4 regions of the Pseudarthrobacter sp. AG30 genome follow, and region 4 is predicted to be linked to each of the others. Evidence: riboswitches for the same ligand, from Rfam matches in the RefSeq annotation. Region 4 holds a riboswitch; each other region holds the start of a gene.
What was found. A riboswitch is a leader RNA that binds a small molecule or an ion and turns the genes downstream of it on or off. The one in region 4 is predicted to bind S-adenosylmethionine.
Positions count from the first base shown of each region.

Region 1: it holds a riboswitch for S-adenosylmethionine, as region 4 does, so the genes downstream of both, DC347_RS11380 (DUF1737 domain-containing protein) here and DC347_RS07655 (homoserine O-acetyltransferase) in region 4, are expected to answer to the same signal.
Region 2: it holds a riboswitch for S-adenosylmethionine, as region 4 does, so the genes downstream of both, DC347_RS08745 (aminotransferase class V-fold PLP-dependent enzyme) here and DC347_RS07655 (homoserine O-acetyltransferase) in region 4, are expected to answer to the same signal.
Region 3: it holds a riboswitch for S-adenosylmethionine, as region 4 does, so the genes downstream of both, DC347_RS13820 (cobalamin-independent methionine synthase II family protein) here and DC347_RS07655 (homoserine O-acetyltransferase) in region 4, are expected to answer to the same signal.

Region 1 is NZ_QEHL01000012.1:138,829-145,831, reverse strand. Features, by position in the region: gene opgC (OpgC domain-containing protein) at 1-1,627, opposite strand, end outside; SAM riboswitch class IV at 1,804-1,918, shown strand; gene DC347_RS11380 (DUF1737 domain-containing protein) at 1,932-2,195, shown strand; gene DC347_RS11375 (rhodanese-like domain-containing protein) at 2,192-2,602, shown strand; gene DC347_RS11370 (O-succinylhomoserine sulfhydrylase) at 2,603-3,811, shown strand; gene DC347_RS11365 (glutamate--cysteine ligase) at 3,816-5,042, opposite strand; gene DC347_RS11360 (UDP-N-acetylglucosamine 1-carboxyvinyltransferase) at 5,110-6,633, opposite strand; gene DC347_RS11355 (energy-coupling factor transporter transmembrane protein EcfT) at 6,740-7,003, opposite strand, start outside.
Region 2 is NZ_QEHL01000008.1:206,616-213,618, forward strand. Features, by position in the region: gene rsrA (mycothiol system anti-sigma-R factor) at 1-230, opposite strand, end outside; gene DC347_RS08720 (sigma-70 family RNA polymerase sigma factor) at 227-1,000, opposite strand; gene DC347_RS08725 (DoxX family protein) at 1,277-1,825, shown strand; gene aroA (3-phosphoshikimate 1-carboxyvinyltransferase) at 1,832-3,220, shown strand; gene rsgA (ribosome small subunit-dependent GTPase A) at 3,204-4,319, shown strand; gene hisN (histidinol-phosphatase) at 4,364-5,188, shown strand; SAM riboswitch class IV at 5,330-5,443, shown strand; gene DC347_RS08745 (aminotransferase class V-fold PLP-dependent enzyme) at 5,481-6,899, shown strand; gene DC347_RS08750 (class I SAM-dependent methyltransferase) at 6,992-7,003, shown strand, end outside.
Region 3 is NZ_QEHL01000016.1:65,609-72,611, reverse strand. Features, by position in the region: gene DC347_RS13835 (DUF1508 domain-containing protein) at 37-402, opposite strand; gene DC347_RS13830 (adenylosuccinate synthase) at 661-1,950, opposite strand; gene DC347_RS13825 (M14 family zinc carboxypeptidase) at 2,180-3,235, opposite strand; SAM riboswitch class I at 3,457-3,561, shown strand; gene DC347_RS13820 (cobalamin-independent methionine synthase II family protein) at 3,574-4,782, shown strand; gene DC347_RS13815 (uracil-DNA glycosylase) at 4,994-5,626, shown strand; gene DC347_RS13810 (DUF3151 domain-containing protein) at 5,709-6,128, opposite strand; gene fbaA (class II fructose-bisphosphate aldolase) at 6,129-7,003, opposite strand, start outside.
Region 4 is NZ_QEHL01000006.1:164,633-171,635, reverse strand. Features, by position in the region: gene DC347_RS07660 (bifunctional o-acetylhomoserine/o-acetylserine sulfhydrylase) at 39-1,364, shown strand; SAM riboswitch class IV at 1,464-1,579, shown strand; gene DC347_RS07655 (homoserine O-acetyltransferase) at 1,592-2,707, shown strand; gene DC347_RS07650 (alcohol dehydrogenase catalytic domain-containing protein) at 2,828-3,964, shown strand; gene DC347_RS07645 (hypothetical protein) at 3,985-4,575, opposite strand; gene DC347_RS07640 (SGNH/GDSL hydrolase family protein) at 4,625-5,494, opposite strand; gene DC347_RS07635 (alpha/beta hydrolase) at 5,572-6,222, shown strand; gene DC347_RS07630 (RNA-binding S4 domain-containing protein) at 6,254-6,487, opposite strand; gene DC347_RS07625 (DMT family transporter) at 6,520-7,003, shown strand, end outside.

The sequences.
Region 1 (7,003 bases), on a different contig from region 4:
CCACGAACGTGGTCAAGGCCTCGGTGTGGAAGAACGGAAGCTGCGCGATGAGGAAGACGCCGATCAGCACCGACAGCGCGGTCACATAGAGCTTCCCCGCCCGGCGGGAGGTGAGGTCCACAACCTTGCCGAAGTCTTCCCTGGCCTTCGGCCCGTAGACCATGCCCACCACCAGGCCGGAGAACAGCACGAAGAGTTCGGCACCCGATACGAAGCCCACGGCCTCCTGGGTGAGCAGCTGGAACAGCGAGACCAGGCCCAGGTGGTTGACCACCACGAAGACAATGGCCATCCCGCGCAGCAGATCCACGCGCGAGTCCCTGTTTCCCGGCTCCTGGTAGCTCCATGCGGTGGCGGCGTTGACCCGGCGGGGAATCTGCCACAGCGCCGCCAGGAGGATGGCCATCGCCACGGCCACGGTCCAGACCGCAGCCCCGGACAGGGTGTTGGCCCGGACATACGATCCGTCCGCGGCCACATCGGTGACCGGCCCGGTGACCACGGCAGAGGACTTCAGCCGGTCCAGCGCAGCTTTGGCGATGGCGGGATTTCCGGTGAGCAGCCAGTCGATGCTGGCCACGCCGGTATCCCTGGTGCTGGTGCGCTCGTCCCACACCACCGCCGCCGTCCTGGCGAAAGCCGGCGAGGTGGCGGTACCCACCACCTGGTCCCACCAGGCCGTCTTGATATCCGCCTCCGGCGGTCCGCCCGCGGCAGGGCTGTAGAACGCCGACGTCTGGAGCAGTAGCGGCTTCCTGCGGACCTCCGCGTAGGCACTGTAGAAGTTCTCGCTGCCCGCGCCGGTCAGCATCTCCTGGAGTTCACCGGCACGCGGCACGGTGTTAACGGCAGCGGCGCCGGCAGTGTCGTCATGGTAGGCAGTCAGGCCCACCCAGTCCACGGCGTCGTCCCCCGGATAGTAGGGGGCGTAGGCGGCGTCGGAGCCGTTCCAGGCGCCGTCGCCGTTGGTGTCCAGGAGGGCGAAGCCGTCACTTCCAGGCTGCGGGGCATTCCTGCTCCGGTCAAAGGGGTAGTCCTTGCCCAGGTACGGCGCCCAGACCATGGCGGCCCGGCCGCCGTCGTCCTTTTTGACCGCTGCCGCGACCGCCTTGAAGGCCTCCCGGTAGGCGGCCGGCTGCTGCCCCCAGGCCACCCAGCTCGAGTTCATGTCCGGCGCAAACCGGATCAACAGCCGGCCCTTGAACCCGGAGGCCAGGTCGCGGACCTTGCCGGCGAAGGCTTCCGCTTCGGAGGCGCCGATCTGGTCCAGCGGCACCGTGGGCTTCACGGTGAGCATGGCGTGGGCGCCCTTGGCCGAGGCCTGCTGCAGGAACCCCTCGATGTTGTTCCGGTCCGAGTCGCGGAACGGCAGGCCGATGTCGTGGCCAAACACGGCCGGGCTCGCACCCAGCCGGTCGGAGAATCCAGCGGCGGTATCCTCGCCCCATTCAAGGACGGCACCCAGCCACGGCTTGCCTTGGTCCGGTTCCGCGGAGGCCGCCTGCGCAGCACCGGCGGGCGCCAGCAGCGCCAGGAGCACGACGACGGCGGCGGCCAGGAACGCCCCGGGGGAACGGTGACGGGCACGACGACGGCCGGCCTGGTGGTGCGATGTTGCTGCTCGCATGCTGGCAAGACCCCCCGGTACTCCCACTGTGACGGCAGGGCGGCGCCCCCGGTAGAAACTTTATCGGCCCGGCCGCCTTGCCGCGTTCCCGTGACGCGGTGGTCGCGGGCTCTCAATTACGGAACATGACGACGGCGGCCGTGCGGCTTGGCGGCGCAGGTGTTACGTTTTTGGGGAGTAATGAGTACCGGTGTTAAGCCCTGACTGGCCGGTCGGCAACCCTCCTCTCGCGGCGGGGTGCCTCAGGTGAATACTTGGCATATCGACCGATTCGAGCTGCAAGCGTGAAAGAAGGAGATCCGTCGTGTCTGACGCACCCGCCCCTGACGAAAAATTGTCCTACCGCCTGATTACGGGCCCGGACGACCGCTCCTTTTGTGAGCGGATCTCGGCTGCGCTTGCGGACGGTTACGTCCTGCACGGCAGCCCGGCGGCCACTTTCAACGGCAGCAGCGTCATCGTGGCCCAGGCCGTTGTCCTCCCGGCCGCCATCGCGTCGGCTGACGCCGCGGTGGCCACGGCTGTTGACGACCTGGAAGGCGAGTTCGACGGCGAGGGCCACGCATGAGCTACGCGGGAGACCTGACGCCGCAGGAAGCGTGGGCCAAGCTGGAGCAGGGCGCCATCCTGGTGGACGTCCGCACCGAGGGCGAATGGGCCCACATTGGCATTCCGGATACCAAGGCAACGGACAACGATCCGCTCTTCATCCAGTGGACCTTCCCCGGCGGCATCCCCAACCCCGATTTCGTGAAGGACCTCAAGGAGCAGGCGCCTGAGGACCCGGGCGCTGAGCTCGTGTTCCTTTGCCGTTCGGGCCAGCGATCCATCGCCGCGGCCGTGGCGGCCACCCAGGCCGGCTTCACTTCCTACAACGTCCTGGAGGGCTTCGAGGGGGAACCTGACCGCTACGGCGAACGGACCGTCAACGGCTGGAAGAACCGCGGCCTGCCCACCAACCTCGGAAAGAACTAAGTGACTTTCAATCAAGATGCCCCCGGCTGGAGCCCCGACACCCAGGCTGTCCGCGGCGGGCTGGACCGCACCAACTTCCAGGAAACCTCAGAGGCCGTCTTCCTGAATTCCGGGTTCGTCTACGAATCCGCGGCCGCGGCCGAACGCGCCTTCACCGGCGAGGACGAGCGCTTTGTGTACTCGCGCTACGGCAACCCGTCCGTGGCCACCTTCCAGGAACGGCTCAGGCTGCTGGAAGGCACCGAGGCCTGCTTCGCGACGGCGTCGGGCATGTCCGCGGTGTTCACGGCCCTGGGCGCGCTCCTTGCAGCCGGTGACCGCGTGGTGGCCGCCCGCTCACTGTTCGGGTCATGCTTCGTGATCCTGAACGAGATCCTGCCGCGGTGGGGAGTGGAAACGGTCTTCGTCGATGGCCCGGACCTGGACCAGTGGCGCGAGGCCCTGTCCAAGCCCACCACCGCCGTCTTCTTCGAATCCCCGTCCAACCCGATGCAGGAAATCGTGGACATCGCCGCGGTGAGCGAACTTGCCCATGCCGCCGGCGCCACGGTAGTTGCGGACAATGTCTTCGCCACTCCCCTGCTGCAGCGCTGCGGGGACCTGGGCGCGGACGTCATCGTGTACTCCGGCACCAAGCACATCGACGGGCAGGGCCGGGTCCTGGGCGGTGCCATCCTGGGCACCAAGGAGTTCATCGACGGCCCGGTGAAGCAGCTGATGCGCCACACAGGTCCGGCGCTTTCGGCGTTCAACGCCTGGGTCCTGACCAAGGGCCTGGAAACCATGAGCCTGCGCGTCCGGCACTCCTCGGCCACCGCCCTGCGGCTCGCTGAATGGCTCGAGGAGCAGCCTGCAGTGAGCTGGGTGAAGTACCCGCTGCTGACATCGCACCCGCAGTATGAGCTGGCGGCGAAGCAGATGAGCGCCGGCGGCACGGTCCTCACCCTTGAGCTGGCGCCCTCGGGCGGGCGCTCCGGCAAGGAGGCGGCCTTCGCCCTGTTGGACGGGCTGCGGATCATCGACATCTCCAACAACCTGGGCGATTCGAAATCCCTGATCACCCACCCCGCCACCACCACGCACCGCGCCATGGGGCCGGAGGGGCGGGCCGCCATTGGCTTGAGTGACGGCGTGGTCCGGCTCTCCGTGGGGCTCGAGGACGCGGACGACCTCATCCGCGACCTGGAACAGGCCCTGAAGCAGATCTAAGGCGTCAGGCCTGGCGGACCCGCAGCAGTTCCGGGGTGTCTTCCACGCCGGAAAGATCCAGGGCGCCGCGCATGGTGGCGTCTACGGCGTGCCGGACCACTGCACCGAAGCCCATATCCTCGGGAGGCGGTCCGGCCAGCGCCCTGTCGCGGGCCCGGCGCTGCTCGGCGGCCCCTGTCCCGCGGGCGATGATGTGCTCCACGCCCTGGCGGGCCATGGCCAGTTCGCCCTGTTCCTGGAGGACAGGCGCCAGGTAATCCACCAGGGAACGGGCTACGTCCGCGGCCGGGGCCGGGCGGAAGTTCCCAAAGTCCAGGAGCTCGCCGCCGAGTCCCGAACTGCTGGCCTGCCAGGAGGCCATCCGCAGCAGGACAGTGGGCACGGGGGCCGGGTCCACCCCCTCGCGCCATTCCCTGCCGGCCGATTCCACCAGGGCGCGGACCAGCACGGCGATCAAGGCTGCATCCTCGGCGCGGAGGCAGACGTCCGCCACCCGCACCTCAACCGTCGGGTGGTTCCGGGAGAGCCGCGCGTCGAAATACAGCATCCCTTCATCGAGCATCACGCCGGTGTCCAGCAGCCGGGTGACCACCCTCCGGTAGGCGGGGTACGTCCCGTAGATCGCGGCCGGGCCGGACGTCGGCCACCGGTTCCAGGCCTGGGTACGGTAGCTTTCGAACCCGGTGGGGACGCCGTTCCAGTACGGCGAGTTGGCGCTCAACGCCGTCAGCACCGCCAGCTTGTCGCGGATCCGGTCCAGGACCGCCACGCCCTCTTCCGGCGATTCGATGTAGGTGTGCACGTGGAAACCGCAGGTCAGCTGTTCCTGCGCCGTGAGGCCAAAGCGCTCCAGCATCCTGGCGTAGCGAGGGTCCGGCGTGGTGTGGCTGGCGGATGCCAGCGGAGACGTGGCCAGCGCAGCCACCCTGGCTCCGTTCTTGGCGGCCGCCTGATTGGCCATGGCGCGGCCGGCCCTGATCTGCTCGAGCAGGGCCCCGGACTCCAGGCAGGGCTTTGTCTGCGTCTCGATCTGCTCAAGCTTCAGCTCGGCACTGAGGCCCATCTCGTCGTCGTGATCCGCCTGCTTCCCGGAGTGGTGGAGGTCCGGGTCCACCGGGAGATCGTCCGCAGCGACACGGTGTCCGGCGAGGAGGGCGTCCGCCAGGGCAAGCGGCTCCCCGGACTCCGGATCAACAATCAGGAGTTCTTCCTCGACGCCGAAAGTACGCATACGAACATTCTGCGTCAGGGCCAGGAAATTCCGGGCGCAGCTGCTGATCATGACGAAGCATGAACGCCTAGTCCTGGAAGTACTCCACCTTGGCGCCGATGGTGTTGAGGCGTTCCGCCAGGTCCTCGTAGCCGCGTTCGATCACGTAGATGTTGCGCAGCTCGGAGACGCCCCGTGCGGCGAGCATGGCCAGCAGCAGGCAGGCAGCGGGGCGGAGCGCCGGCGGGCAGCCCACCTCCGCGGCACGCCACTTGGTGGGTCCGTTGACGTAGATCCGGTGCGGGTCCAGCAGCTGCACCTGTGCACCGAGCCGGTTCAGCTCTGTCAGGTAGATGGCACGGTTTTCGTACACCCAGTCGTGGATCATGGTCTGCCCGTGGGCGTTCGCGGCGATCACGGCAAAGAAAGGCAGGTTGTCGATGTTCAGCCCGGGGAACGGCATGGGGTGGATCTTGTCCTCGGGCGCGCGCAGCTCCGACGGTTTGGTGGTCACGTCCACCAGCCGGGTGCGCCCGTTGCGGGCCATGTATTCGCCGGAGATTTCGAGCTTCTGCCCCATCTGGCCCAGGGTGGCCAACTCGATTTCCATGAATTCGATGGGTACCCGGCGGACCGTGACCTCGGAATTGGTGACGATGCCGGCCGTAATCAGGCTCATGGCCTCAATCGGGTCCTCGGACGGGAAATACTCGATCTCGGCGTCGATCACGGGCCGGCCGGTGATCCGGAGCGTGGTGGTTCCCACGCCCTCGATGGCCACCCCGAGCATCTGCAAGTAGAAGCAGAGGTCCTGCACCATGTAGTTGGGGCTGGCGTTGCGGATCACGGTTGTTCCCGGCCGGTGGGCCGCCGCCATGATCGCATTCTCGGTAACGGTGTCCCCCCGTTCGGTGAGGACGAAGGAACGGTCCCTGGTGTCCGCGGGAGGCGCCTGGACCGTGTAGAAACCGGCGGTGGCTTCCACCGAGAGCCCGAATTCGCGCAGTGCCTGCATGTGGGGTTCCACCGTGCGGGTGCCGAGGTCGCAGCCGCCGGCGTAGGGCAGCCGGTACTCCCGTGACTCGTCCAGGAGGGGGCCCAGCAGCATGATGACGCTGCGGGTTCGCCGGGCCGCGTCAACGTCCATCCCTTCCAGGTCCAAGACGGCCGGGCGGCGCAGGCGCAGATCAGTGTCGTTGAGCCAGGTGCATTCCACGCCGATGCTGGTCAGCACTTCAACGATGCGGTTGACTTCTTCGATCCGGGCGAGGCGGCGGAGCACGGTGGTGCCCCGGTTGATCAGGCTGGCGCACAGCAGCGCCACGCCGGCGTTCTTGCTGCTGTTGACGTCCACCGCGCCGGAGAGGGTGCGGCCGCCCTCCACCCGCAGGTGCGTCATCCTGGGCTTGCCCACGTTGACGATGCTCCGGTCGAAGATGGTCTCCAGCCGCTGGATCATCTTGAGGCTCAGGTTCTGCTTGCCTTGTTCCATCCGGGCGACGGCGCTTTGGCTGGTTCCGAGTTCGGAAGCCAACTGGCCTTGGGTCCAGCCCTTCTCAGTCCGGGCGTTTCTCAACATGGCGGCGACGTGGCCGGCGGTCTCCTGAGTCATGACGCGAATATATCATAAATGAGATAGAAGGTCGCGGTATGGCCATCCGAGGGAGTATCCGGGGTGACCTACCCGCTACATGCGATAGTACCGGCAGGTAACCCTGCTAGCTGCCCAGCCACACCATGTTCCAACGGCCCGCGGCAAGCGCCGCACCGAGGGCGCACCCGGAGATCAAGACGCCACCGCCTACCACCCACAGGTCCAGCACACTGAACGTCGATTCGCGGGCCCAGGTTCGCTGCCCGCCGCCGAAACCCCGCGCTTCCATGGTCACGGCAAGCCTCGACGCGCGGCGGATCGCCTGCACCAGGAGCCCGAAACTTTGGCCCAGGGTCGCCTTCACCCGCTGGACCACGTTGCCGCGCGA
Region 2 (7,003 bases), on a different contig from region 4:
CGGTCCAGGATGGCGTTCTTCAGGTTGTCCGGAGCGGACTCTGTGCAGGAGCGCTTGACCATGTTGCGGATCACGCACTCAAGGTCATACTGCTGCGCGCACTCGGGGCAGTCGTCAAGGTGGTTCTTGATTTCGGTAAGGTCCTCGCGGGTCAACGCCCCGTCAAGGTACTCGTAGATGCGTTGCATCCGGGTGTCGTCGCAATCGCCCAATCCCTGGCAGTCGCTCATTTCCTGTTCTCCTGTGGTTTGCTTCCTGCCGCTTCCGATGCATCTGCGGCCGTTTTGAATCCGCGCTCGGCGGCGTATTCCGCGAGCATGTCCCGCAACATTCTCCGGCCGCGGTGGAGCCGGGACATCACGGTGCCGATGGGCGTGTTCATGATGTCTGAGATTTCCTTGTAGGCGTAGCCCTCGACGTCGGCGAAGTACACTGCCAGCCGGAATTCCTCCGGAATGTCCTGGAGCGCCCGCTTGACGTCTGAATCCGGGAGGTGGTCCAACGCCTCGGCCTCGGCCGACCGAAGTCCGCTTGAAGTATGGGACTCCGCGCGGGCAAGCTGCCAATCCTCGATCGTGTCCGAATTGGACTGAAGCGGCTCGCGCTGCCTCTTGCGGTAGAGGTTGATGTAGGTGTTGGTCAGGATCCGGTACAGCCACGCTTTGAGGTTCGTGCCCGGCTTGTATTGGTGGAACGCCGAAAATGCCTTGGTGTAGGCCTCCTGGACCAGGTCCTCGGCATCTGAGGGGTTCCGTGCCATGCGCATCGCCGCCGAGTACAGCTGGTCGACGTATTGCATGGCGTCCCGCTCGAAGCGCAGGCGGCGGTCCTCAACGGTCTCCGCCGCAACGTCCAGGGCGGCGTCCTCGGTGTCCGGCCCTGCGGCCGGACCAACCTCCCCCGCCGGTGCGGCAGAAGCCGGCGGGGCCGGTGCCGAGCCGTTCGCTGCGCCAGGTGAAGCCTCATACATGGCCGCGACGGCCGGATCCAGGGTGCTCATTGCCTTCAAGTCTACTGTCAGGCGCCCTGCCCGGGGCGTGCCGTACTCCAAGGGATCGGCAGCCAGTGCTTCCACTGCCACCGGACCCGCGGGCCTCGTTCCGTCCAACACCTTCCCCAAGGGCCAACTCCGCTCTGTATCGGGTGAATGATCATCGGGCCGCATGTCGGTGACCCGTCAGCCATAACCCCTTCCCGCAGGCAAATATTCCCCAAAAGTGCAAGACTAGGACCGACTCCGCCGCGTTCCGCGGTTCGTCCATCCAGGAGGAAATCCATGTCCTTTGTCCGCACGCTCGCACGGCCCATGCTCGCCTCCAGTTTTGTCATTGCCGGACTGGATAAGCTCAAGAACTCCGACGACACTGCGCAGCAACTCTCACCCCTGCTCCGCAAGGCCGCGGCCTCGCTTCCGTTCCAGGCCAGCGAGAAGACCCTCGCGCGTGTTATCGGCGGTACCCAGGTGGGCGCCGGCGTCCTGTTCGGCCTTGGAAAGTTCTCCAGGCTCTCCGCGTCGCTGCTGACGGTGGTTTCCCTGCTCAACACGTTCGTTGAGTGGCGCAGCGCGGACATCAGCAGCAAGGAAGGGCGCGAGACCCGCCGGAACCAGCTGCTCAAGAACCTGTCCCTCAGCGGCGGTGCGCTGCTCGCCTCGGTGGACACCGCAGGAAAGCCGGGACTGGCCTGGCGCGCCGAGCACCTTGCCGCAGGTGCCCGGCGGAACGCCTCGCACCTGGCCGCCGACGCGCGCAAGACCACGAACAAGAAGCTGCACAAGGCGGACAAGGCTGTCCGCCGCGCCGTCGACCACGCCACGGGAGCCTAAGCACGAATGACCGCAGCAACTGCCGCCCGGGACGCTTCCGGAACACCTGTCCAGCACTGGGACGCCCCTTTCGCTTCCCGGCCCGTCAACGCCACCGTTACGGTGCCTGGCTCGAAGTCCCTGACCAACAGGTACCTCGTTCTGGCGGCATTGGCGGATGGGCCGTCCCGGTTGCGGGCGCCCCTGCATTCCAGGGATTCCGTGCTGATGATCGATGCGCTGCGGCAGCTTGGCGCCACGATCACGGAGGTCCCGGGCGACGGAACCTTTGGTCCCGACCTCGAAGTGGTTCCGTTGCCTGCGTCCGCGCCCGTGACGGAGGCCCGGATCGACTGCGGGCTGGCCGGTACGGTGATGCGGTTCGTTCCGCCGCTCGCTGCGCTCCGCAACGGGGTAAGCGTGTTCGACGGCGACCCGCACGCACGCAAGCGCCCCATGGGGACCATCATCGAGGCCCTCAAGGCCCTGGGTGTGGCTGTCTCAGCCGAAGACGGCAACGCCCCGTCGTCCCTCCCGTTCGCCGTGGCGGGCAAGGGCTCCGTCCGCGGCGGCCACCTGGTGATTGATGCCAGCGCTTCGTCCCAGTTTGTCTCCGCGCTCCTGCTCGTGGGGGCACGGTTCGACGACGGCCTGCATCTTGAGCACGTGGGCAAACCGGTACCAAGCTTGGACCACATCAACATGACGGTCTCGGTCCTTCGCGGCGCAGGCGTGTCCGTGGACGATTCCGTGCCCAACCACTGGGTGGTGGCGCCCGGACCGATCCGTGCCTTCGACCAGCGGATCGAACAGGACCTTTCCAACGCGGGCCCGTTCCTGGCGGCGGCCCTCGCCTCTCGGGGAACGGTCCGGATCCCCAACTGGCCGGCGGAGACCCAGCAGGTGGGCGACCTGTGGCGCAACATCCTCACCAGCATGGGTGCCACGGTCACGTTGGACAGCGGCGTCCTGACCGTCACCGGCGGTCCGGAAATCAAGGGTGGGGACTTCGCGGACACCAGCGAACTCGCCCCCACCGTCGCCGCGCTGTGCGCCTTGGCCTCGGAGCCATCCCGGCTCACCGGGATCGCGCACCTGCGAGGACACGAAACCGACAGGCTGGCTGCCCTGGTGGCAGAGATCAACCGGCTCGGCGGAGACGCCGAGGAAACTCCGGACGGACTGCTCATCCGCCCCGCCCGGCTGCACGCCGGCGTCGTGCACAGCTACGCGGACCACCGGATGGCCACGGCCGGGGCGATCCTGGGACTGGCGGTACCGGGCGTCCAGGTGGAGGATATTGCCACCACAGCCAAGACCATGCCCGACTTCCCACAGCTGTGGGCAGGCATGCTGGCCCAGGAGGGCACGTCCGCTGCCGGACCGGAAGGGCGCGGCAGTGGCGCGGAGCACTGATTCCTGGGACGAATCGGACGTCAGGATCCGCCCGAGCAAGAAAGGCTCCAGGCCACGCACCAAAGACCGCCCCAGCCACGATGACGCCGTAACCGGCCGGATCATCACGGTGGACCGTGGGCGGTACACCGCGGTGGTGGGTGAGGACTCGGACAATGAGCGGGTGGTCATCGCTGCGCGGGCCCGCGAGCTTCGCCGCAATCCCGTGGTGGCCGGCGACTTCGTCTCCCTGGTGGGGGATGTCTCCGGAGCCCCGGACACGCTGGCCCGGCTGGTGAGAATTCAGGACCGCCGCACCCTGCTTCGCCGCAGTGCCGACGATACCGACCCCGTGGAGCGCGCCGTGGTGGCCAACGCGGACCAGCTGGTCATCGTCGTGGCGGCCGCCAACCCCGAGCCCCGCACAGGCTTCATTGACCGCGCCCTGGTGGCGGCCTACGACGCCGGGATCGCGCCGATCCTGCTGGTGACCAAGGCCGACGTCAAGGATCCCGCCGAGCTCCTCTCCAATTACACGCACCTGGACTTCCCCGTCATCATCAGCAAGACCGCCGACGCACAGGCCTCCGGGATCGACGCGCGGTCCGACGACGGCCTCTCCGCCCGGCTGGACAGCGCTGCGGTGGCCGCCCTCCGCGCACACCTCGACGGCACCGTCACCGTGATGCTGGGGCATTCCGGGGTGGGCAAATCCACTATGGTGAACGCACTCACGGGCGCCGAGCGCGCCACCGGCGGCGTCAACGCCGTCACCGGGCGCGGCCGGCACACGTCGTCGTCGGCACTGGCACTTCGGCTCGCGGACGCGCCGCCCGGCAGCTGGATCATCGACACCCCGGGGATCCGGTCCTTTGGCCTGGCGCACGTGGACCCGGACAGGATCCTGCGCTCGTTCCCGGATCTCTCCCCGGGCATCGAAAACTGCGAGCGGGGCTGCAAGCACACGGCAACGGCGGTCAACTGCGGGCTGGACGAGTGGGTGGACGGCGGACACGCCGGCCCTACCGGCGCCGCCCGCCTGGCGTCCCTGCGGCGGCTGCTCGGCGCCGATCCAAGGATGGAAGCACAGGAAACGAAGGAGCTTGGCAGCGTCAACTGACGCGTTCTCCCGGCAGAAACGCCCGCAGACGGTAGTTTGGAACCATGATCCAACCCGCTTCGAGTTACAACGATGACCTGCGCCTGGCCCACGTCCTGGCCGACTCCGTGGACGACCAGACGATGAGCCGGTTCAAGGCCCTGGACCTCCACGTCGAGACCAAGCCGGACCTGACGCCGGTCACCGACGCCGACAAGGCGGCCGAGGAGGCCATCCGAGGCCAACTCTCCCGCTCCCGGCCCCGCGATGCCGTCCTGGGTGAGGAATTCGGCAGCACCGGCCACGGCTCGCGGCGCTGGATCATCGATCCCATCGACGGGACCAAGAACTTCGTCCGCGGCGTCCCGGTCTGGGCCACGCTGATCGCCCTGGTGGACGAGGGCGAGCCGGTGGTGGGCGTCGTCAGCGCTCCGGCACTGGGCAAGCGCTGGTGGGCTGCCAAAGGCATGGGCGCGTACATGGGCAGGTCCCTGGCCGCCGCCACCCGGCTTCGGGTTTCCAACGTCTCAAACCTGGCCGACGCCTCCCTCTCCTATTCCAGCCTGGGCGGCTGGAAGGAACGCGGAAACCTTGACGACTTCCTCGGCCTGACGGAAGACGTGTGGCGGACCCGGGCGTACGGAGACTTCTGGTCCTACTGCATGGTGGCGGAAGGCTCGGTGGATATCGCCTGCGAACCCGAACTGAACCTGTACGACATGGCCGCCCTGGTACCGATCGTGGTGGAGGCCGGCGGCCGCTTCACGTCCCTCGAAGGCGAGGATGGCCCGTTCGGCGGCAATGCCCTGGCCACGAACTCGATCCTGCATTCAGAGGTGCTGCACCGGCTGAACCCGGACCTCGACGACCTGCTCCAGCAGTCGCCCTAGCGGCACAATAATCGAACAATACGACGCCGGACGCCTCCTTGAGGGGGCGTCCGCGGCCGTTTCTTCGGCAGGGCGTAACAAAAGCCTTAACAATTGCCGCGGCTTTAGTCCTGCCCATTCCATGTTCTACGCTTTTATCCAGGTCACGAGTGCCAGCGCAAAACCCCGGTTTGCTGGCCGGCAACCCTCCATTCGCGGTGGGGTGCCCCGGGTGACGACCAGGCCGGTCCGGAGCGGATACGGCAAGCGCGGATTCCACTGTGCCGGAGTCCTGTATCCAAGTGAGGTCTCTGTGACAACTGCCACCGTCTCCCCCCTTTCCGCCACCGCCAACGCCGCCGCGGCGGATCCGCGACAGGCCGTCGCCGGCCGGCCCCTCGCCGCGGTCACCGGCGCCGAGATCCAGGCGCCGCTGATCTCCGGCGGCCACGTCCGCTACGCAAACCTCGACTACGGCGCCTCCGCACCGGCGCTGTCAGTGGTGTCCGCGTACCTGAACGAGATCCTCCCGTACTACGCGAGTGTCCACCGGGGCGCCGGCTACGCATCCCAGATCAGCACCTCAGTGTACGAAAACGCACGCAACATTGTCCGCGACTTCGTGGGAGGGCGCCCCGGCGATTCGGTCGTCTTCACCCGCAACACCACCGACTCCCTGAACCTGCTGGCCGGCTGCCTGCCGCTGGCGGACGGCCGCCCCGCCGGAGATGTCCTTTACCTGGACATCGAACACCACGCCAACCTCCTGCCCTGGCAGGGCGTCCCGCACCGCAGCATTGTCGCCGCGGACACCATCAGCGGCACTTTGGAGGCAGTCCGCACCGAACTTGAGCAGGGCGGGGTCAGCCTGCTGGCCGTCACCGGCGCTTCCAACGTCACCGGCGAGATCCTCCCCATCCGGGCCTTGGCCGCGCTGGCGCACCAGTACGGCGCACGGATCGTGGTGGACGCCGCCCAGCTTGCGCCGCATCGCCGGGTGGACATCAGCACGGACGACGTCGACTACCTTGCGTTCTCCGGGCACAAGCTCTACGCGCCGTTCGGCGCAGGCGTCCTGGTGGGACGTGCTGACTGGCTGGACGCCGGTGTCCCGCACCTGGCCGGGGGCGGTGCCGTCAAGGAAGCAAGGCTCGACGGCGTCAGCTGGGCCACCGGCCCGGCCCGCCATGAGGGGGGATCGCCCAACGTCCTGGGAGCCGCCACGCTGGCCCGCGCCACCCAGGTGATCGCGGAACTGGACCAGGAACGCTGGCACGCCCACGAGTCCGCCATCCGCTCCTTCCTGGTGGAGGGCCTCCAGGGCATCGACGGCGTCACCGTCCACCAGATCTTCAAGGACACCAATCCGGAAACGGACACCATCGGCGTGGTCAATTTCTCGGTTGCAGGCTACGACGCCGGGCTGGTGGCCGCCTACCTCTCGGCGGAGCACGGCGTGGGCCTGCGGGACGGACGCTTCTGCGCCCACCCGCTGCTGAAACGCCTGGGCCTGCCCAACGGATCACTCCGGGCGAGCTTCGGCGTCGGATCCCGGCTGGAGGATGCCGAACGCCTTCTTGCCGGCATCCGCGCACTGCGCAGCAACGGACTGGGCTGGGACTACGTGGTTGACGCAGGCCGTTGGGTGCCCGCCAACGACTCCCGCACCTACCCGCACTGGGCACCCAACACCCCGGGCACGGCCGGCGCGGCCCCCTGTATCGACGACTAGGGCTCCTCCCGCTCCTGCTCCCCCACCACATGTCCAAAGGGGGTGCGGTAAATTCGAGGGGCATCAACAGTCGGAATTGAAGGAGTCCACGCGTGGTTCGGGGT
Region 3 (7,003 bases), on a different contig from region 4:
CCTTGTGAAAGTTTTTTTACTTTATTCATCCCGTCCTCAACGGGTGGCTGCGCTGGCCCAACGCGGCGCGGCCTGCCTGCGCGTTGTTTTCGCCAATGCATAGGCGTGCAGCCTCACCGGCAGCCGCCGGTCATCACACGCCGGTACGACGACGGGCAGGTCGCCAGGAGCGGCGACGCCGGCGGCAGCGGGTACAGCGGCGGGACGGGAGACTGCCCCGGCGGGGCTGAGATCGGTGACCAGGCCCGTCCCCGCACATTCACGAACGGCCGCGATACCGGCAGCTACCGCCGCCTTGTCCTCGAAACCTTGCGAGACGGCCATGACCGACCCATCGGGCCCCAGCAGCCGGAACCTGTAGAGCAGCTCCGGATCAAGAAAGACTTCAATGTTTCCTGCCACGGCATGTCCTTCCGGTCTGGTGTTTTCGACCGGCGACGGCTCTTCGCTGGGTGCATCCCTGCACCGCCAAACGCATAGTGGGACCGTCCGCTGATCAGTTCAAATGGTGTTAACGAGTCTGGCCGCGGCGGCTGCAGGGGTACAAGACCAACTGCGTTAAGCCTGTGTAAATTACTGCCCACGCCCCCAAACGCCGGCGGCGGCCCACCCGCAATGGGTGGCCCGCCGCCGTCGTCTACCGTGTTCCGGAGGGACGTGTCAGTCGTTGATGAGGTCGTTCACCACGATGGTCTGGTCCCGGTCCGGGCCAACGCCAATAGCGGAGAACCGGGTGCCGGACAGCTTCTCCAGCGCCAGCACGTAGTTCCTGGCGTTTTCCGGGAGGTCCGCGAGGGTGCGGGCGCCGGTGATGTCCTCGGTCCAGCCGTCGAAGTATTCGAAGATGGGCTTGGCGTGGTGGAACTCGGTCTGCGTCATGGGCATCTCATCGTGGCGGACGCCGTCCACGTCGTAGGCCACGCACACAGGGATCTGTTCGATGCCGGTGAGCACGTCCAGCTTGGTGACGAAGTAGTCCGTGAAGCCGTTCACGCGGGAGGCGTGGCGGGCCAGGACGGCGTCGTACCAGCCGCAGCGGCGCGGGCGGCCGGTATTGACGCCGAACTCACCGCCGGTCTTCTGCAGGTACATCCCCATCTCGTCGAAGAGCTCGGTGGGGAACGGTCCGGCCCCAACGCGGGTGGTGTAAGCCTTGATGATGCCGATCGAGCGGGAGATCCGGGTTGGGCCGATGCCCGAGCCCACGGACGCGCCGCCGGCGGTGGGGTTTGAGGAGGTCACGAATGGGTAGGTGCCGTGGTCGACGTCGAGGAACGTGGCCTGGCCGCCCTCCATCAGGACCACCTTGCCCTCGTCCAGGGCGGTGTTAAGGACCAGGGTGCTGTCGATGACCAGCGGGCGGAGGCGGTCGGCAAAGGACAGGAAGTAATCAACGATCTCGTCCACCACAACGCTGCGACGGTTGTAGACCTTGACCAGGAGCTCGTTCTTCTGGCGCAGCGAGCCTTCCACCTTCTGGCGGAGGATGGATTCGTCGAAGACGTCCTGGACACGGATGCCCAGCCTGGCCACCTTGTCCATGTAGGCGGGGCCAATGCCGCGGCCGGTGGTTCCGATGGCGCGGCTGCCGAGGAAACGTTCGGTCACCTTGTCCAGCACCTGGTGGTAGGGGGCCACCAGGTGGGCGTTGGCGGACACGCGGAGCCGCGAGGTATCGGCGCCGCGGGCCTGGAGTCCGTCGATCTCCTGGAAAAGGGCTTCGAGGTTCACCACGCAGCCATTGCCGATGATGGGCACCGCGTTGGGGCTGAGAATGCCTGCGGGCAGCAGTTTGAGTTCGTACTTTTCACCGCCTACGACGACGGTGTGCCCGGCGTTGTTCCCGCCGTTGGGCTTGACGACGTAGTCAACACGGCCGCCCAGAAGGTCGGTGGCCTTGCCTTTTCCTTCGTCGCCCCACTGGGCTCCTACGATCACAATTGCTGGCATGGGATCCTCCCCCATTCGTTCGGGCTGCCCGGGTCCGGCCGCGGGGAGCGGACCTGCGCAGCGCCGTTCATGAGAATGCCCCGAACAGACCGGCCGTCGCCGGACCGCGGGGCGGCTCAGCGATGCAAGAGTTCCGGGGCTCTTACCACCCAAGTTTAGCGGATCAGGCACTTTGTCCACTCGATGGGCCCGCCGCGGCCCCGCAAGGGACTGCGGCGGGCCTGGTCTCTTACTCGTCCTCGGCTTCCCCGGCCGGCCGGGACGTCTGTTCGGCGAGAGTGTCCCAGAAGGAGGTGTCGGCGTCGGCAATGGAACCGTCCGCGATCGCCGCGGCGGTGGAGGTCAGGGTGGTGACCGTCTGCTTGATCAGGTAGCCGTTGCTCCGCTGCCCCAGCGCGTAGCCGTCCAGGTAGTGGTCGGACATGCCGCGCATCTCGAAAAGCAGGGTGGCAATTCCGTATTCCACGGAGATGCCGTTGCGGCTGATAGTCTCCGCACTGCCGCCCTGGTACTTGCCCAGGTGGCCCCAGCCGGTGGAGTCCACGTTGTTGAAGACCACGGCGCCGAGCCGCTTGGATTTCTCGACGACGGCGGGATCGGCGTTCGGGGTGGTGGGGTACAGGATTGACCCGGACACCAGCTTGCCGTCGCGTTCAGCGCGGGTGCCCTGGTGGTGCAGGTCGATCATGTAATCGACGCGGTACTTGCGCATCACGTTGCTGTGCAGCGCCTGGGTCTCCGGCTGGACCTTGGCCACGTGGTCCCGGTTCAGGTCCACGCCCTCCGCGTTGTAACGCGTCAGGTGGCGGTCGCCTTTGGCGAGGTAGTTGTCCAGCGGGAAGTTTACGTCCCCCATGGCGCCGTCGGCATTGAGCATGGGCACGATCAGGATATTGACGCCGTCCAGGATGCCGGACGACTTGCCCGTGCCCAGGTGCTTGATGAACTCCATGGCGCCCTCGGTGGTGAGCTGTTCGTTGCCATGCTGCTGGGTCAGGTAGAGGATGGTGGGCTTGGCCGGGTCAGAGATGTATTTGACCAGGTGGATATCGCGGCCCTTGACCGTCTGGCCGATCACTTCCAGCTCCATGGCCGGTTGCTTGGCGTCCTGGTCCTTCAGGAAGGAGACCATCTGACTGTACGTAGCCAGCTTGCTGGTGGTGATCTGGCCGTTGCCGCCGTAGTTCGGGCCTTCGCCAACTGCGTGGGCCACCGGGCCGGACCCGGCGAAGACGGCCAGCGCCAGCGCGCCGGATACGGCAAGGGTCCTCAAAGATTTCGTCACAGTGCGTTACCTCTTTCGAGTGCATCGGGTGCGTTCAGCCGCCATGTTCCCCATTACGGCCCGTGACAAACAGCCAACCAAGCTTGACGAAAGCTGTCAATAGACTGGACAAAACCTGGGAACGGGTTGGGCTATTGCCGGGGAGCGCCACCGCCCAACACCGATCCGCCGTATTCTGAACCGCATTTGCCCACAGGCGGTTCATGGATTTAGGTAAGAGTGGACCATCCGGAGCGGCTGAGAGACCTGGCTCAATGACGCCGCAGCAACCACGGTCCGGCAGGAAAGCTGCCGGCCGAAGGTGCTACTGCCAGGACCGATGGAAGGAAGATTCCAGCATGCCCCTCAACACCGACCATATTCGCGCCACCCACGCCGGGTCTCTGCCTCGCACCGATGAACTCATCGCAGCCAACACCGCAAAGGAATCCGACGGGATCACCCCGGCGTTCCTGGAGCTCCTGGAAGACTCCGTTGTGGGCGTGGTCCAGCGCCAGAAGGACCTGGGCATCGATATCCCCAACGACGGCGAGTACGGGCATACGATGTCCAACTCCGTGGACTACGGGGCCTGGTGGAACTACTCCTTCGCCCGGCTCGGCGGCCTGGAGCCGACCACCGTGGACCGGTGGGCCGAAGCCGAAGTCCGGCGGTCCTCGCCCGGAAACGTTGTCCTGACGTCCTTCCCCGACCGGCGGGACCGGCAGGCGTTCAACGAGGCGTACAACGATCCCTCCTCCGGGATCCTGGCGCACCGGAAGAGCGTGTCCCAACCCAAGATCGCCGGGCCCCTGACATATACCGGCCATGACCTGGTGGCCTCGGACATCAAGAACCTGAAGACCGGGCTCGCCGCGGCAGGCCTCAGCGAGGGGTTCGTGGCGTCCCTCTCCCCCGGTTCCTGCGCCCGCGTCGCCAATGAGTACTACAAGAACGATGAGGAACTCGTCTACGCATGCGCCGATGCGATGCGCGAGGAATACAAAGCCATCATCGACGCCGGCCTGACGGTCCAGCTCGACGATCCGTCCCTGGCCGAGAGCTGGGACCAGATCAACCCTGAGCCGTCCCTGGAGGACTACCTGAAGTTCATCCAGCTGCGCGTCGAGGCCACCAACTGGGCCTTGCGGGACCTTCCGCAGGAACAGGTCCGGCTGCACGTTTGCTGGGGCTCCTGGCATGGTCCGCACACTACGGACATCCCATTCGCCGACATCATCGGCTCAGTGCTGCAGGTCAACGCCGGCGCGTACTCCTTCGAGGCGGCCAATGTCCGCCACGAGCACGAATGGCGTGTCTGGGAGGACACCGCCCTTCCTGAGGGCAAAGTGATCATCCCCGGCGTCGTCTCCCACGCCACCAATGTGGTGGAGCACCCGGACCTGGTGGCGGACCGGATTGTCCGCTTCGCCAAGCTGGTGGGACGCGAGAACGTCATCGCGTCCACCGACTGCGGCCTGGGCGGCCGGGTGCATCCGCAGATCGCATTCGCCAAGCTGGAGGCTCTTGGCGAGGGCGCCCGCCGCGCCACCGGGCGCCTCTGGTAGTTATCCGCCCCTTCCGGGAATGACCGCCGGTCCACTGCGCCATGAATGAGGTGCGCTGGACCGGCGTTTCGTTTCTCCGGGCTTGGTAAACTGGCAAAGGCCGACCCGGAATCGGCCCACCCCAACTAACCACCGTTGATGAGCTGCGCCACCGTGCGCCCATTTTCGGCGGTGGACGCAACATCAATCCCCGCAGGAGAACCAGCCCTTCATGACCGCACTGGCCCCCGAAACATTCCACGAACAGCTCATGAGCCGCCGTTACGAGCCCAGCGTTGCCGCTGTCAACGAGCTGTGCGATTCCCTGCAGGAAGCGAAGCCCGGAACCGTGGTGCCCTACGTGGACCCCATGCACGATGTTGAGGAATGCCGCATCATCAGCCTGTACTCCAATATTGGCGAGATGGACCAGTCCGGTTTCATCACTGCCGGTGACCAGGACGCCGCGACCCGCATGCTGGGCATCCAGTGGAAGCTGGGCCTGCGCCCGGAATTCGTGATGCCCTGGAACGTCCACCCGTGGCACGTCCCGGGGGAGGCCAACGGAAAATTCACCCCGGACCAGGTGCAGGCAGGTTTGAAGCCGCTGCTGAAGTTCCTCGCCCTGGTCCCCCGCGCCTCCGTGATCGTGGCGCACGGCACGGAGGCAAACCGCCTGGCCAACCTGCTGCTGAAGACCGAAGTCCCGCTGCTGTGGCGCCGCGGCCTCAAGACCTACAAGGTCCGCTCCCTGAGTGGCCGCGCCTTCGCCGGTTCACCGGCCCGCCAGGAGGAGTTCCTCGCGGACATGCACACGGCGTACGCCGATGCCATGGCACGCACCGGCATCGCCCACCAGGCCTAGGGTTTCGACGCGGCTCAACCACCGACGACGGCAGGTCACCTTCGCTGGGAAGGTGACCTGCCGTCGTCGTAATTAGTCGTATCTAGCCCTCGATGGCTGCCTTCGCCGCGGGATCGGAGTCGTTCAGGAACTTCTCGATCCGCTCCGGCTCGTCCGCTTCCCCAATAGCCGACGAAGCCCTGCCCAGCGAGTAAAGCGCACGGAGGAACCCGCGGTTCGGCTCGTGCTCCCACGGGATGGGCCCGACGCCGCGCCAACCGTTGCGGCGCAGCGCGTCCAGTCCGCGGTGGTAGCCCACTCGGGCGTACGCGTAGGAGTCGATGGTCCGGCCCTCGGTCCACGCTTCCTCAGCCAGGATCGCCCACAACAGTGAGGACGTGGGGTGCTTTTCCACCAGGTCCAGGGCCTCGTGCCCGGCTTCCAGCTGCGCATTGACCTCGGTCTCGGCAGGCAGGAGCGTGGGCTCAGGTCCCATCAGGTTCTTGCGGAACTCATCCGACATCTAGAACGTCTTTCCGGCCGAACCGAGCTGCTTGGTGGCTTCCACCACGCGGGCCGCCAGGCCGGCTTCGGCGGAAGCGCCCCAGACGCGGGGGTCGTAGGTCTTCTTGTTGCCCACTTCGCCGTCGACCTTCAGGACGCCGTCGTAGTTCTTGAACATGTGGTCGGCCACCGGGCGGGTGTAGGCGTACTGGGTGTCGGTGTCGATGTTCATCTTGATAACCCCGTAGGAGACGGCGTCGGCGATTTCCTGGTCCGAGGATCCGGAGCCGCCGTGGAACACGAGGTCGAACGGGTTGTCCTTGCCGATCTTCGCGCCCACCTGGGCCTGGATGTCCTTGAGGATCTCCGGGCGCAGCTTGACGCCGCCGGGCTTGTACACGCCGTGGACGTTGCCGAAGGTCAGTGCGGTGATGTAGCGGCCGTTTTCGCCGGCGCCCAGGGCGTCGATGGTGGCCAGGGCGTCCTCGACCGTGGTGTAAAGCTTGTCATTGATGGCGTTTTCGACGCCGTCTTCCTCGCCGCCGACCGTGCCGATCTCCACCTCGAGGATCATCTTTGCGGCAGCCGTGCGCTGGAGCAGGTCGCGGGCAATGCGCAGGTTTTCCTGCAGGGTTTCGGCGGAGCCGTCCCACATGTGGGAGTTGAAGAGCGGGTTGCGGCCGGCCTTGACCTCGGCCTCGGAAGCCTCAAGCAGCGGCAGGACAAAGCCGTCCAGCTTGTCCTTGGGGCAGTGGTCCGTGTGCAGGGCGATGTTGACGTTGTAGTTCTTGGCAACTTCGCGGGCGAAGGCTGCGAAACCCAGGGAGCCGGCAACCATGTCCTTGGTGGACGCGCCGGACCAGTAGGCGGCGCCGCCGGTGGAGACCTGCACGA
Region 4 (7,003 bases):
GCTCCCAGCATGCCGGGCCCATGTCATAGGAGACTGAGATGTCCAACGGATGGTCCTTCGAAACCCGCCAGATCCATGCAGGCCAGGAGCCTGACAGCGCCACCGGGGCCCGCGCCCTTCCCATCTACCAGACCACGTCCTTCGTGTTCCCGAGCGCCGAGAGCGCAGCCAACCGTTTTGCGCTGGCCGAACTGGCGCCGATCTACACCCGCATCGGCAACCCCACCCAGGACGCGGTGGAGCAGCGGATCGCCAGCCTCGAAGGTGGCCTGGCCGCTTTGCTGCTGAGCTCGGGGCAGGCCGCGGAAACCTTCGCCGTCCTGAATATCGCCGAGGCCGGGGACCACATCGTGGCCAGCCCCAGCCTGTACGGCGGCACCTACAACCTGTTCGCCCACACCCTGAAGAAGTTCGGCATCACGGTCACCTTCGTGGAAGATCCGGACAACCTGGATCAGTGGCGGAATGCCGTTCAGCCCAACACCAAACTGTTCTTTGGCGAGGTGGTATCCAACCCGCGCCAGGACGTCTTGGACATCGAAGGCATCTCCCAGGTGGCCCACGACGCCGGCGTTCCCCTGATCGTGGACAACACCCTGTCCACGCCCTACCTGATCCGGCCGCTGGAGTGGGGTGCGGACATCGTGATCCACTCCGCCACCAAGTACCTGGGCGGTCATGGCTCGGCGATTGCCGGCGTCATCGTCGACTCCGGCAAGTTCGATTTCGGCAAGGACCCCGGCCGGTTCCCCGGTTTCAACACCCCGGATCCCACCTACAACGGGCTGGTCTACGCCCGGGACCTTGGCGAGGGCGGCGCACTGGGCGCCAACCTTTCCTACATCCTCAAAGCCCGTGTCCAGTTGCTGCGCGACCTTGGCTCGGCGGTTTCGCCCTTCAACGCCTTCCTGATTTCGCAGGGCCTGGAAACGCTGAGCCTGCGGGTGGAACGGCACGTTTCCAACGCCACGGAGGTGGCGCGCTGGCTGGAGGGAAGGGACGACGTCGAATCGGTCGCCTACGCGGGGCTGCCGTCCAGCCCCTGGTACGAACGGGGCCGCAAGTACGGGCCCAAGGGGACCGGCGCCGTCGTCGCTTTCAACCTGGCCGGGGGCGCGGAGGCGGGCAAGCGCTTCGTCGACGCCCTGGAACTGCACTCGCACGTGGCCAACATCGGCGACGTCCGTTCGCTTGTCATCCACCCGGCGTCGACCACCCACAGCCAGCTCTCGCCCGAGCAGCAGGTGGTGGCCGGCGTCAATCCGGGGCTGGTCCGCTTGTCGGTTGGCTTGGAGCACATCGACGACATCCTGGCCGACCTGGAGGCCGGTTTCCGCGCGGCCAAGGGCGGCGCCGACGCCTGACCGCCGGCACGCCGGGGCGCTGCCGGCCGGCAGCGCCGGGAAGTCACAACCAGTCACACTCTTGGCCTGGACCGGGGGGTGTTTCGTACACTCGAACCAGGTCATGAGTGCCAGTGACAGCCCCGGCTTGCTGGCCGGCAACCCTCCTTCCGCGGTGGGGTGCCCCGGGTGAAGACCTGGCCTGCCGGTCAAATGACGGCAGGCAAGCGCGTAGAAGAGGTCTTGCCATGACGGTTACCGTCGCCCGTACCACCATTCCCGAACACGGAGTTGTCCGCTACGCCTCCATCGGAGGACTCGAGCTCGAGGGCGGCGGCTACCTGCCGGATGTCACCCTGGCGTACGAGACCTGGGGCACGCTGAACGCGGACGGCAGCAACGCCATCCTGATCGAGCACGCCCTGACGGGCAGCACCCACGTGACCCGGGGCGACACCGACGAAGAGGGCTGGTGGGAACAGCTGGCCGGTCCTGGGGCGCCCGTCGATACGGACAGGTTCTTCGTGGTGTCCGTCAACATTGTGGGCGGCTGCTACGGGTCCACGGGCCCGTCGTCGGCCGCCCCCGACGGAGCACCCTGGGGCTCACGCTTCCCCCTGGTCACCCTGCGGGACAGCACTGTTGCCGAGGCCCGGCTGGCGGACCAGCTGGGCATCGGGAGCTGGTACGCCGTCCTTGGCGGTTCCATGGGGGGTGCCCGCGCCCTGGAGTGGGCGGTGACCTACCCTGACCGGGTGCAGCGCTGCGCCGTCATCTCGGTCGGCGCTGCCAGCACGGCTGAACAGATCGCTTTCGCCCAGGCCCAGACCCTGGCCATCCGCCAGGATCCGAACTTCAACGGCGGCGACTACTACGGCGGACCGTGTCCGGAAGACGGACTGGCCCTGGCACGGCGGATCGCCCACATCACGTACCGGTCCGCCGCGGAACTGGAAGGGCGCTTCGGCCGGGAACCCCAGGCCCCCGAGTCGCCCCTGCACGGCGGACTGCTGGCAAACCGCGGACGCTACCAGGTGGAAAGCTATCTGGACCACCAGGGCAGGAAGCTCGTCCGCCGGTTCGACGCCAACAGCTATATCGCCCTCACCGAGGCATTGATGAGCCACGATGTCTGCCGTGGCCGCGGGCCGCTGGCCGAGACCCTGGCCTCCGCCACCGCCCGGTTCTTCGTTGCCGCCGTGGACTCCGACCGGCTCTACTTCCCGTCCCAGTCCCGCGAATTGGCCCAGGCCCTGCCGGGTGAGGTTGACGTGCATATGATCTCGGCACCGATAGGCCATGACGGCTTCCTGACCGAGATCGGACAGCTGGGGAACCAGCTCCGGACGACGTTCCTGGCCTAGCTGCGCCCGTCCCGGCAGCGGCCGGCTGCTGCCCTGCGGTGCTTCCGGTGCACGCTGCCGGTGGACGCCGCGGTGCCACAGTGCGGCAGGCCCGGGGTGGAAGTACGGCATGATCGTGTCATGAAAGCCGCCGTCCTGTATTCGACCGTTCCCGCCGCCGGACAGGCATCGGGAAACCCCACCTACGCTGACGCGAAACCGTTGGTCGTTCAGGAGCTGGACCAAGCACAGCCGCGCGCCGGTGAGCTTGGGGTTGCCATCACCTATTCGAGCCTGTGCCATTCGGACCTGTCCGTGGTGGACGGCTCCAGGGTCCGGCCGCTTCCGATGGCATTGGGCCACGAAGCGGTGGGACGGGTGGTGTCCGTGGGCGACGGGGTAGCCGATGTGTCCGTGGGAGACCACGTGGTGCTCGTTTTCGTGCCCAGTTGCGGCCATTGCCGGGCCTGCCGGGCCGGGAGGCCCGCGCTTTGCCACCGCGCTGCGGAGGTCAACGGCTCCGGTGACCTGCTGCATGGGCCGGCCTTGCTGCGCACGCCGGCGGGGGAGCGCATCAACCACCATTTGGGCGTCTCGGCGTTTGCGGATTACGCCGTGGTGGCGCGGGAGTCGGTGGTGGTGATTGACGACGACGTCCCGGACACCGTCGCGGCGATGTTTGGTTGCGCCGTGCTCACCGGAATGGGGGCCGTGCTCAATACGGCAGGCGTCAGTCCGGGACAGTCCGTGGCTGTCTTCGGCATCGGCGCAGTAGGCTTATCGGCCGTCATGGCGGCCCGCCTCGCCGGGGCCGCCGGAGTGATTGCCATCGATCCGAATCCGGGCAAGCACCCCTTGGCCCTGGAGGCCGGTGCCACGGCGGTGGGAACGCCTGCGGATGCGGCCCGTCTTGTGGCCGAGGCTGCCGGTGACGGGGTGGATGTGGCCGTCGAAGCAGTCGGCTTGGCCGGCGTGATCGCAACGTGCCTTGATCTGGTGACGCGGGGCGGCGCGGTTGTCTCGGTGGGACTGCCCCATCCGTCTGCTGAACTGTCCGTTCCGGCACTGCAGTTCGCAGGCGCGGGCAAACGGCTCCTCGGCTCCTACATGGGCGACGCGGTTCCCCGCCGAGACATCCCGGCGTACCTGGGCTACTGGCGGGAAGGCAGGCTTCCGGTGGAACTGCTGCACACCGATACCCGGCCGCTGGCGGACGTCAATGAAGGCCTGGATGCGCTGGCGTCCGGGCAGGTGGTCAGGCGGCTCTTCCGGGCTTGAGGCGTGGCGGCGGCTGGGGCTCAGCCGTTCATGATGTCGCTGCGGCGCTTCATGTAGTCCTCCATGGACATTTCGCCGTTGCTGTACTGCTGGTCCAGTTCTGCGAGCTTCCGGGCACGGAATCCCTGGGGCGCTCCCGGCGGGGGAACGGCCGGGCCTGGAGGCGGGCCGGCCGGCGTGTGGCCGGTACCCTGCTGCTGGCCGGGGAACTGCTGGCCCAGACCCTGCTGGCCCAGACCCTGCTGGCCCGGGAACTGCTGGAACGGCGGTTCCTGGGGCGCGCCGTAGCGGGGGTCCGGCATGGGGGGCTGCCCGTACTGGTAGGGCTGTGGCTGTGATTCACCGGCCGGGGTGGGCTGGCGGAAGCCGCCGGAGTAGTAGTCCTGCTGGGTGTAGCCGTCGCGGGGCTGGTTGCTCTGCGGCCCCGCGGACCCGGGAAACTGGCCGGACCCGGGGAACCCGCCCGGCCCGTACTGTCCCGGAAACTGGCCAGGGTACTGGCCCGGCAAGCCTTGGTCCCGGTCCCGCCGTGCCATGGACCGCCGGTACATCCGCATGGCCATGGGGACAACGAAGGACAGGATGATGATCCACAAAAACAAGCTGCTCACGGTGCCGCGCCTCTCAAAGGTTGTCCCTCCAGCGTAACCCCGTGCGGTCCTACCGGCGGCTGGGTTCCGAGGTTCCCAGCGGACCCTCGCCGGACCCCAACGGAACGCCCGGGCCAAAGACGGGACCCGGCGTCGGCCGTTTCGCCGTGACGCCGTCACCGGAGGACTGGTGCCGGAGCCGGCGCAGGACCCAGGGCACGAAGTATTCGCGCGCCCACACCAAGTCCCCGGTCCTTGCCTCGCGCCAGGTCCGGGGCGGCAGATCCTTGGGCTGGAGGGGTTCCAGCGAATGTTCAACGTTAAGAGAATCCAGCACCATGGCCGCGATGGTGTGGTGCCCCAACGGGGAGAAGTGCAGCCTGTCCTGGTCCCACATCTGCGGATCGCTCAGTTGCCGGAGGGACCACATGTCGGCGATGACGGCGTCGTGCCGGGCCGCGACAGTCCGCAGGTTCTCGTTATAAATGGCCACCTTGCTCCGGATCCTGCCCAGGACCGAGGAGCCTGTGTCCGGACCGTTGAACAGGACCACGGTGGCGCCGCCCATGGACAGGATCTGGACCACGGAATCGAGCTTTTCGGCCAGTGCGTCGGGGTCGCCGCCCGGGCGGATGAGGTCGTTGCCGCCTGCTGACAAGGTGACCAGGTCCGGCTTCAGGGCCAGGGCCGGGGCCAGCTGCTGGTCCACGATCTGCTGCAGGAGCCGGCCCCTGACGGCGAGGTTGGCGTAGGCGAAGTCCGGCTTGGTGCGGCCCAGTTCTTCGGCCACCCGGTCGGCCCAGCCGCGGTGGCCTCCGGGGCTTGCGGGCTCGGGGTCGCCGATGCCCTCGGTAAAGGAATCGCCCATCGCCACGTACCGGCTCCAGGGGTGGGAACCGGGGTGCACGGACGGGGTCTGGATGGCACTTGCGTCAGTCACTGTCCTATCCTGCCTTCCGCTTCAATGGCTACGCCAACGTAGGTTGTTACTTTCGGGTAACTGTAAGAATGGAAACCATGACTGACGCCGAAGTATTTCCCGCTCCCGTTGTCCTGTGGTCCCACCCCGAAGACCAGCGTGCCGGCAAACCGCTGCTGGTGCTGCTCCATGGCTACGGCGCCAACGAACAGGACCTGTTCAGCCTTGCCGGGATGCTTCCGGGGGACTTTGCGGTGGCATCCGTCCGAGCGCCGATCGCCATGGGCCCGGGCTTCACCTGGTTCCCGCTGACGGCGTCCATCGACTACTCCCTGGACCGGGTCAAGGCGGCGTCGGCCTACGTCCAGGAATGGATCGACACCATCAGGGAAGGCCACCCCTCCGTCTCCCTGCTGGGCTTCTCCATGGGCATGGCCATGGCCACCACCCTCCTGCGGCAGCGTCCCACGGACTTCGCTGCCGTCGTCGGGCTCTCGGGCTTCGTGGTGGACGCCGCGGGCGACCCCACCTTCAAGGATGCCGAACTGGACGGAACCATCCCCATGTTCTGGGGCCGGGACCAGCAGGACCCGGTGATCACCCAGGACAAGATCGAGTTCACCATGGGGTGGGTGCGCAAGCACGTCAAGCTCACCAAGGTGCTCTACACGGGCATGTGGCACGGCATCAACCAGCAGGAGATCGGCCACGTGGGGGAGTTCCTCACCCACGAGGTGCTCAATAAGTAGGCGTCCGACGACGGCGCCGCGGCCGTGGCGGTCAGCCCGCCTCCGGCGCGACCACCTTCACGGTGTGCCCGTTCACGGTGACGGTGTCGCCGTGGTGCAGCTGGCGGCCGCGGCGGTCGTCGATTTCGCCGTTGACTTTCACCAGCCCGTTCTTGATGAGCTCCGTTGCCTCCACGCCGTCCTCCACGAGGTTGGCAAGCTTCAACAGCTGGCCCAGCCGGATCATGCTGTCGCGGATGGGGACGTCGTCAATGGGGTTGCTCATACAGCAATAATGCCTGAACTAAGGTAGATCCAATGACCTCCCCTCCACGCCTGCCCGTCCTCGCAGGCCTGCCCCTGGCGGTGGGCGCCGGCCTGGCCATCCCCGTCCAAGGCCGCATCAACGGGGCCCTCGGCGCCCGCCTCAACGACGGAATCGCCGCTGCCGTGGTCAGTTTCAGCACCGGCCTGCTGGTGATGATCCTGATCTCGCTGGTCCTGCCGCGGGGCCGGGCCGGGCTGGCGGCCATCCTCCCGGCCGTCCGTACCCGGGCTTTTCCCCGCATCTACGTGCTGGCCGGCGCCATCGGCGCGCTGTTCGTCTTCGCCCAGTCCTTTACCGTGGGCCTCCTCGGGGTGGCCCTCTTCACCGTCGCCACCGTCACGGGACAGACCGTGAGCGGGCTGCTGGTGGACCGGCTGGGGATCGGCCCGGCCGGGAAGAAGTCCGTCACGGGAATCCGCATCATCGGTTGCGTCCTGACCATCGCCGCCGTCGCCTGGGCAGTGTCGCCGCGGT